Linked DNA regions of Bremerella alba. The protein of the gene in region 2 interacts with the protein of the main gene of each other region in a pairwise test. Links are inferred from orthologs where the notes say so. Each region holds a gene or a part of one and is shown on either strand. Other genes may lie near its edges.

Region 1 (4,462 bases), on a different replicon or contig from region 2:
CCGGTCAAGTAATGCGACTCCGGCGATAGACGTGCCAGTTGGAAACTCTCGGCCAACGTATCGACCAGGCCTGAAGCGACCAGCGAGGGATCCGGATCGAAGAGGTAGCGGCCAAGCTCCGTCGACGAAACCGGATAACGGACGGTGCCTTCGAAAAAGTCGACCTTACCGGCAGGATCGATCCGGGTTGCCGTACGTGTGGCCGGTTTCTTCGCCAGCTCGCCCAGCCACACGATCAGTTGTTTGCACTCGCGATGGTGCGTAATCCATTCGCATTGGCCCTCTGCTTCCCAGGCATCCGGCAGGCGGCTTGCCGGGGCAAGTTTCAATGCGGCATTGCCGTTGCGCCGCAGCATGGCTTCCAACTGGTTTAAGCTAGGGCTGAAACTATCCAGGCGAATCGTGCGACGATCCTCGTGCCGACGATCCGGGTCTATGTGCCAAGCCGCGAACGCTTCGAGCGGAGTCTCTTCGGCCAATCCGCAGAGCGTGCCGGCAAGCTTTGCGCCATGGGCAGAAACGTTCGCTTCGGCAAAACAAAGGTGATCGGCAGAAGCATCCACCGCCGTCGTGGGGCCGCGTCCGGCAAACGCGATAAGATCGCCGCCGATCCCACAGCACAGGTCGGCCAGTGGTTGGTTAGTCGGAAATCGCTTTGCTTTGTAGGCGGCAATCTCTTGGCCGGTGGACTGCTGTAGGCCGATGTCGGTAAAGAACATACCGTCGGCGTGGGTGAACTTGCGCATGGCTCGCTTGCGGAGTTCGACCTGGCTGAGAAGGGCCGCTGCTTGGTCGCTACTAAGTTCCTGACGAAGCCGGGTAAGTGTTCCGATTGCGCTGGTATCGACGCCGCTTAGCCAGGCAAACCATGACTTGGCATCATCAGAGACAAGCCACTGCGATGTGGTAAGCGATTCCGATTGATCGGGAGATGGCATTTCTTAGGTCTACGAAAAATGTGGCGACGACTCGGGTCTTAGCAAGTGCTGGCATCACCTTCATGCGAGATGGGTCTGGCATTCGATGATAACTTTGGATGAATCATCATTGGGAAGGAGTCGATTGTGTTTCGTCGAACGGTCATGTTTTGGGTTGCCGCAGCCGCCAGTTTTGGCGTGCCGTATAGCTATTACGATCCCACTGTGCGTGAGACGGCCAGTTCCTATTGGAACAAGGCCAGCCAACTTGTGCCATCGGGGGAAGATGCTCCGGCGGCTTCCATAGCTGGCAAGGACAATCCTGGCGGGCAAAATTTGGTGAGTGCTCCGAGTTCGACTTCCGCCACGAAGCCGCTTGGCCCTCCGTCTGCTGCGCCGGTGTTTCAGCAATTCGATCACTTCATCAACTTCAATGCGAGCCCGCGCTGGATCATGGAAACGTGGCCCCGTGTGAGCACCACGCTTTCTGATATTCGCCTGGAAGGATTACGGGTTCCGCTAGTTAGTGGTTCTCGGGTCGATGACATTGCCGGCTCGCTGACCTACTACTTCGACCATGAAAAAGTCCTACAGCGAATTACCTTCCATGGAACGACCGGAGACGAACGCCGTCTGGTCGCGATGCTCACCGAGCACTACAAGTTCGAGTCGGAACCCAATGTCGCTGGGTCGCTCTATATGGTGAAATGGAACGGCGACCCCGTCAGCGTTTTGCGAGTCGAGCCAGCCCCGGTGATCGATCAGAACGTACCCCATACACGGTTGAAGATCGATCTAGAGATCAACCGTCCATCGAGCTACTACGCGCTCAGCCCCGAGATGGCTAAGCTAGTCGACCACGACAAACACGCCGGCCGCTGGGGCTTTAAATAAGACGGCGATCGATTGAGATCTTAGACGAATAGTACCGTGGGCCGAGATCTAAAAATCCTGTCCCCTCTCCCTTGGTAAGGGAGAGGGGACAGGGTTTTTTGTTTTATCGTCTCGAGCGAAGTTCGGCTTCGGTTAGCTCAATCGCCTCTTGAGCTTTCAAAGAGCGATCGGCAATCTGAACGACCGAATCCTCGGCCAGCCACTTATTTACTTTCTTTTCGGCGGAAATCACTGTGCTATGACTGCGACGTTGAAAGTGCAAACAGATGTCCGACAAAGCGGCCCCGGTATGTTTCCGGGCTAACCACATCGCCAGCATACGAGGGTTGCTGGCTCGGCGTGATTTGGATGCCGAGCGAAGCAGTTTCGTATCGACACCAAACACGTGGCAGACAGCTTGTTCGACGTCATCCAATCGCATCATGCTGCTGCGTTGGGGGATAAGATCGGCCAGTAGGTTTTCCAGTACCGGGATGGAAAGCGTGTTTCCTTCTACTGCACAGTAAGCCCACAGTCGATTGATTGCACCGGACACAAGCCGACCTTCGCCTGGTAACTGACGGGTTAGCCAGTGGGCGATTGCTTCGGTCAGCTGAACGTCTCGTTTTTCGGCCAGGCGATGGATCATGGCCGTTTTGCAGGTTTCGTCCAGCGGGTCGACTTTGCAGATCAATCCACTGGAGAAACGAGCGACCAGTTCCGTTCCCAGGGCAGACAGTTCTGTCGGGCGTTGGTTGCCTGCCAGAACGACCTGACCGCCACGCCGCGTGATCGCATCGAGTGTATGAAGTAGTTCGGTTTTGGTAGCTCGTTTGCCGGCAAAGAAGTGGACGTCGTCAATGATCAGCACGCCAACGTCGCGATATTTGCGGCGGAAACTGGCCACGCCTGAAGATTGCAACGCTTCCAGAAAATAGGTCGTGAACTGCTCGGCCGAGAGATACACGACCCGCCCTAGCTCCTTCTTTTGTTGCGCCAGACCATAGATACCTTCCAGCAAGTGGGTCTTACCACTGCCGGATGGACCATGAATATAAAGGGGCGAAATCTGTCCCGGTTGCTGCAGCACCATGGTGGCTGCCGTTTTGGCCATTGCGTTGCAATCGCTGACCACAAAGTCCTTCAGCGAAGCAAACCGTCGGCGTTGGATAATCGCCGAACTGTTCGACGAACTGCGAGTCGGTTGCAGGCTGGAAGCTGCCGGTGGTGTCTTTTTCGCCGCTTGAGGGGCGGATGGTGCAGGCGTTTTGGTCGCTGGAGCCAATCCTTCGCGATAGACAACTTGATGCCCAGGCAATTGCACGTCGGAAAGGGCCTGACGAATTGCCTCGTGGAAGTTCTTACGGAGGAAGTCGAGATTCATTCGACTCGTCGATTCGATCAACAAACATCCCTCGCTCAAACGGAGCTGGGTGTTATTCGTACCGAACCAAAGTTCGAAGCGATCTTGTCCTACCCTCTCAATCATTGCAAGACGCAACGCGGGCAGAATTTCGATGTCTTCCGTGACCACAGGCTGACTCTTTCAGCGAGCTGAATTGCCGATTTTCAATCCGAAAATCGTCCTTCAGCCCCAGACAGGAGAGAGGCAAATACAGGCGGCATCATTAACCGCGTGGAGGATGATTGTAGGCAAGCTAGCACCCCTGTCAAACCTCTCGGTAGCACCCTGGCAGAAAAAAAGCGAAGGGGACATTTCCGACTTGCCGAATGCCCGCGATTTCCCGGAGATTCGCTGTGAGCTGCGGCTTTCCATTTTCTAACACGATCTGAACACAGGCGTGGATAAATTGTCGAATCCTGACAAATCAGACTCAAGACTTTACCCTCGCGTCCTCTTATTCTCTTACTCAGTAACACTTTACAGAAGGTTTGCGGTCTGGAACGGGCCAGGACACGTTTGGTCACGCTTCATTAAGAATGTTAGAAGGGACGGTAAACATGGCTTAAGCGTGTTCACGCCACAGCAGCATTCGACAAACGAAGTGGAAGCAGGTACAGCTCTTTGGCTTCGGCCTGTTGAAACCCGAACTCGCGATAGAGTGCCATCGCCGGGGTGTTTCGTTGGTCGGCCCCCGTAATGGTGGATCGGCAACCCATGGATTGGGCTAGTTCCAGGACAAAACGAATCATCTCGCTCCCCAGACCCATCCGCCGAAAGCGTGGGGTTAGGCCAAAGTAAATCAGCTCCAATTGCTGAGGTTCGACATGATGGGCAGTAATGACGACACCGATCGTCTCACTACCGTGCTCGAGCGTGTACCAATGGTCAGTCGACAGACCACTGGTGGCATAGTAGCCGTCCAAGACATCCTCGACGTCTCGCAAGCCGTCCAGTTCGGGGCAGTCGAGACTATTGTCGTAGGTTTGGGCAATCAAACTGCGAAATGCCTCGGACTGAAAATCATCGCAACGTTGAAATTGCAGGTCACCGCGAGGAGGCTCTGCGTGAACATCTTCGGTGAGCGCCTCGAGATGGCTTAATAGTGTGATCGATTGAAATCCGCTCCGTACAAGCAACTTGCCAGCGGTCGGGTTTTCCTGCCCGACCAGGCTTTGTAAGAGGTGGCATCCGTGCTGCTTGCCGAACTGAATCGCTTTTCGCACGAGCAAGTCGGCCGTCGAGTCCGATTCTTCGGAAAGGATGCCCG
Region 2 (4,643 bases):
ACCAGTTCGGATGATTCCGCCGATGATGAAAAAGAATCGTCGGACACTGAAACTGCAGAAGAAACCGTAGAAGCTGCCGACTAAATCGTCGTCAGTAATTTGCGGAGTAGACTTCAGTTGATTTTGATTTTCCTGGAAGGAGCGTCACGATGGCAAGTTTCAACCGAGTAATTCTGGTCGGGAACCTGACACGGGACATTGAAGTCCGTTACGTTTCCAACGGGGGTCTGGCCGTCACCGAGCTGGGCTTGGCGGTCAATGATCGACGAAAGAATCAAACCGGCGAATGGGTCGATGAAACGACCTTTGTTGATGTGACCTTATGGGGCCGCACGGCAGAAATCGCCAGCGAATATTTGAGCAAGGGCGCGCCTGTTTTAATTGAAGGCCGGCTCAAGCTCGACTCGTGGGAAACGGATGGACAGAAGCGATCCAAGCTTCGCGTTGTCGGCGAGAAGATGCAAATGCTCGGCGGACGTGAAGGCGGTGGCGGCGGAGGAAGCCGTGGCGGCTCGCGACCCCCTCAGCGTCAATCGCAACCGCAAGGTGGCGGCGGTGGCAACCAGGGTGGTTCCAACGACTACGATTCCTACGACGATGGCAGCTTTGGCGGATCTGGATCCCAAGGGGCAGCCGACGATGACATTCCGTTTTAGTGGCTGGCGGTTGACCTGCGTCGACGTCACCGAGACATTTATATAGAGATCGCCAAACCACTGGCAATTATTGGAAATAGTAAGACCATGCCGACTCGATCTGATAAGCATAAAGCACGTCCTTGGAAGCGTTTGCCTAAAGGCAAGCACGGTGGTATCGAATTGTTGTTGATCCAATCCGTGGATCACCTCGGCAAACCTGGTGACGTCGTCGAAGTTCGTCCCGGTTACGCCAACAACTACCTGATCCCGCAGGGCTTGGCTACCGTTGCAACCACCCACCACAAGCGGATGGTTGATAAGCATAAAGCCAAGTTGGCTGAGATTGAAAAGTCGCGTCTGGCTGGTCTGCGTGCCATCGCCGACTTGCTGAACCGTCAAAGTGTTACCATCGAAGCCAATGCCAACGACGAAGGTCACCTTTACGGTAGCGTCGGTCAGGTTGAAATCGTGGCTGCTTTGAAGGAGCAGAACTTCACCGTGACCCCAGACCAGGTTCGCCTGCAGGGTCCGTTGAAGGAACTCGGTTTGTATACGGTCAAGATTCACCTTCATGCCGAAATCGAATCGGAATTGAAGGTTTGGGTTGTTCCGACTGTCACCGGCGATTAGTTCCGCCTGGACAGTCATCGTGCGTAATTCGCACTGAGTTTGATTGTGCTCATATCCTGCATTTCAGCTCGCAATAGACGCTGAAATACGGCGAGTATAGCACGCTACGGCGACCTCTTGAGTCACGTTCCGTTAGACTCGAGGTTTGCTGGTCTTAGTAAGTCGCACTTCCTTTATTTCCAAAGGTGACGAAGCTCGGTCGGCCCTTCACCGAAGACGCCCGCCATGTCAGCTTCCCCAGCGGACACACAAAAAAACTCCTCGGCCTCCCCGAGGAGTTTTTTTGTGCCATCGCGTCTATTTTGTGATGCTCACAAATACGATCGCTAAATCTACGGACATCGTTGCCCGATGTTAGCTCCGTGGTAACATGGAAGCCGAAGTCAGGCAGACTTATCCTCAACCTACGGATGGAGCACATCCTTGGCCACCGGCAGCAAATCTAAGAAGCGGCGATACGACGATCGAGAACAGGTAACCACCAGCCTTCTTGATAACCAACCGCCGTGCAGTATCGAGTCGGAACAATGCGTGCTGGGCAGTATCATTCTGCTGCCCGACGTTCTGGACGATGTGATCATGGTCCTTCGTCCCGAGGACTTCTACGACGAAGCGAATAAGAAGCTCTTCGAGCATATGGTCGATCTGCACAACAGCGGCCGAAAGATCGACATCACGCTTCTCAGCGAACATCTGCGCGATGCCGGAGACTGGGAGTTTTGCGGTGGTGCCGCCTACCTGGCAACGGTTGCTCGAAGCGTTCCGCATGCTGCCCACGCGGTTAGCTACGCGGAAATCGTGCGAAAGAAAGCGACAAGTCGAAATCTGATCATCGCGGCGACTGATATCTTGCAAGATGCCTATCAAGAAGCTGGCAAGCCAGAAGAGCTGATCGGTCGAGCAGAACAGAAGATCTTTAGCATTCTCGACGGTCGCGATAGTCGCAGTATGGCCAGCATGCGCGAGATTGTTACCGAAGCGATGGAACGCATCGATGCTCGTCTGCGTGGTGAGGCGAATGAAGATGGCGTTCTGACCGGGTTCAACGATCTCGACGAAATGACGAGTGGTTTCCATGGCAGTCAGCTATTGATTCTCGCAGCTCGACCGGCCATGGGCAAAACGGCGTTCGCCATGAATATTGCCGAAAATATCGCCGTGCATAACAAGGTTCCCGTCCTGTTTGTCAGCTTGGAAATGGGTTCGGTCGAACTTTGCGATCGTTTGCTGTGTAGTGTTGCTCGTGTGAATGGTCATCGTTTGCGGAATGGAACGCTCAGCAACGAAGACCGAGCCCGCTTGATCGAGAAGTCATCACTCGTGGGGGAAGCCCCCCTGTTTGTCGACGACTCGCCGAGCCGAACCGTGGCGGAAATCGCTGCTTCAGCGCGACGTATTATTCGCAATGAGAAACGCCTAGGCTTGGTCGTAATCGATTATTTGCAGCTCATCGAGCCTGACAATGCCAACGATCCTCGACAGGAACAAGTGGCTAAAATTGCTCGGCGACTGAAGGGGTTAGCGCGTGAAATGAACGTGCCAATTCTCTGCCTGGCACAGCTCAATCGTCAGGCCGAAGTTTCCAAGGACAATAAGCCGAAGCTAAGTCACCTGCGTGAATCAGGCGCAATCGAACAAGATGCCGACGTTGTGATGTTCGTTCACCGTGAAGAATATTACCACCATGGTGAGGAACGCGAGCAGTTTGCTGGTCAGGCGGAAATCATCATCGGAAAACAGCGTGCAGGCCCGGTTGGTGACATTAAGCTAACGTGGCTCAAAGACTTTACGCGGTTCGAGAATGCTTTTGATCGCGAGCCTGACGACTTTTCGGCGTTCAACCAAGGTGGCGAGGGGGGCTTTTAGTCTCCCTGGCTCACGCGGCAATCCTCAGCCATCGATGCCAAGCTTCGTGAGGCGATTTAGAAGCTTTTTTCCCGCAGGTAAGGGCTATAATAAGAGAGGTGGTCCGAGCTTCGTCTAATTCGGGCCCCCTTTTGTTCTAGTAAGAGCGCCGAGAGCCTGGATGAGTCATCGCTATGGGGCAAAATTTATCGACGTCGAAGAGTCGTGCCCCTACCTGCCGGATAGGCTGGCGGTGCTCCCGTTCTATCTGACGGACTTTCGGGCCGAACCAGAAGCTTTCGATCAGGCGCTATCCGAGGGTGTCCGACGGTCGGGAATCTTTATTTACCATACGCAGTGCCCAGGCTGCGATGCCTGTGAACCGATCCGTATCCCAGTGCAAGATTTCGTGCCGCGGCGGCGTCATCGTCGAGTTTTGAAAAGGGCGGAGGCTGAGCTTCGCGTCGAAATCGGTGAGCCGTTGATCGACGAACAGCGGGTCGATCTCTACAACAAGCACAAAGTCGGAAGAGGTCTCGGCGAGCCCGGCAGTGAAATCGATCTACAAAGTCTGAAAGAGTTTATCGGCACCACTTGCTGCAACAGTATCGAATTCCGCTACTATCGCAGCGACGAATTGGTGGGCGTCGCCATCGCCGATGTTGGTCGTGAAGCCATGTCGGCCGTCTACTGCTACTTCGATTCCGAGCTTTCCGACCTGGGGATCGGCAACTTTTCGGTACTCAAGCAGATTGAAGCTTGCCGTGAATGGGGGCTCAAGTATCTGTACCTTGGCTTCTATGTCGCTGGGAATGCACACATGAAATACAAGGCGAATTATCTGCCACACGAACGGCGATTCGACGGCAAATGGCAGCGGTTCGAGTGAGGGCCGCATTGCGAGTGGGAGATGTCCCACCAGGAAAAACGATCTTGTCCGAATCTACGAAGCTTACTTCCGGCACTCCGCCATTCTCATTGGCCACGCTATTTCTCTGGGTGACGTTCTTATCCATTTCGTTAGGACTTTGGGTGGCCTTGCGGAATATCATGGTGGGTAACGCCGCTGGGAATCTTGATTGGCATTGGATTCAATATTACGGGATCAATGCGATTGGTTTGGGAACCGGAGTCACCGCGATCGCTCTCATGGGATTTTGGCGTTCTCAAGGGATTGTATGGTCATGGCAACCGGGGCACGTGATTTTGCTGTGCATTGGCTTCCACGAACTTGTCACACTTGTTGCCGTCGGGGTTGATGTTGCGACAATCGATTCATCGCTCGTTTACGACCCATTTCGCTCCAAGATTTATGAAACACAAGGTCTCGTGCAGCATGTCGGGACGGTATTGCTGATCCTTACATTTCTATGGCATGTCCATTTCTCTCGACCCTGGCGATTGATCTTCGGGTTGTTGTTATTCGTAAATATGTCGACCTTGGTCATGCTCAATCCTTTCCGACTGCCCATGGGGAAGGTGATCTCCTACGACCTAATCGGTAAGTCCAGCCAGACTGCCAGAGTTTGC

What was found. The genes of interacting proteins can lie anywhere in the genome.
Region 1: the proteins of dnaB (region 2) and HOV93_RS15710 interact in binary tests that used the Escherichia coli proteins (3 or more experiments, as listed by UniProt). The link is inferred for Bremerella alba from one-to-one orthologs.

Annotation. Positions count from the first base shown.
Region 1 is NZ_JABRWO010000008.1:353,915-358,376, forward strand. What follows is about bases 1,056-3,860. They hold HOV93_RS15710 (DnaA/Hda family protein), read right to left. Parts: upstream 3,196-3,860; coding sequence 1,915-3,195; downstream 1,056-1,914. Other genes in these bases: HOV93_RS15705 (DUF6690 family protein), read left to right, coding at 1,065-1,811; HOV93_RS15715 (GNAT family N-acetyltransferase), read right to left, coding at 3,768-3,860. Also shown: HOV93_RS15700 (class I SAM-dependent methyltransferase), read right to left, coding at 1-938; more of HOV93_RS15715, read right to left, coding at 3,861-4,462. UniProt on the Escherichia coli protein: Plays an essential in the initiation and regulation of chromosomal replication. Binds in an ATP-dependent fashion to the origin of replication (oriC) to initiate formation of the DNA replication initiation complex once per cell cycle.
Region 2 is NZ_JABRWO010000003.1:302,081-306,723, forward strand. Bases 927-3,912 are described here. They hold dnaB (replicative DNA helicase), read left to right. Parts: upstream 927-1,691; coding sequence 1,692-3,134; downstream 3,135-3,912. Other genes in these bases: rplI (50S ribosomal protein L9), read left to right, coding at 927-1,268; HOV93_RS06930 (arginyltransferase), read left to right, coding at 3,295-3,912. Outside these bases: rpsF (30S ribosomal protein S6), read left to right, coding at 1-84; ssb (single-stranded DNA-binding protein), read left to right, coding at 150-656; more of rplI, read left to right, coding at 744-926; more of HOV93_RS06930, read left to right, coding at 3,913-4,002; HOV93_RS06935 (hypothetical protein), read left to right, coding at 4,047-4,643. UniProt on the Escherichia coli protein: The main replicative DNA helicase, it participates in initiation and elongation during chromosome replication. Travels ahead of the DNA replisome, separating dsDNA into templates for DNA synthesis.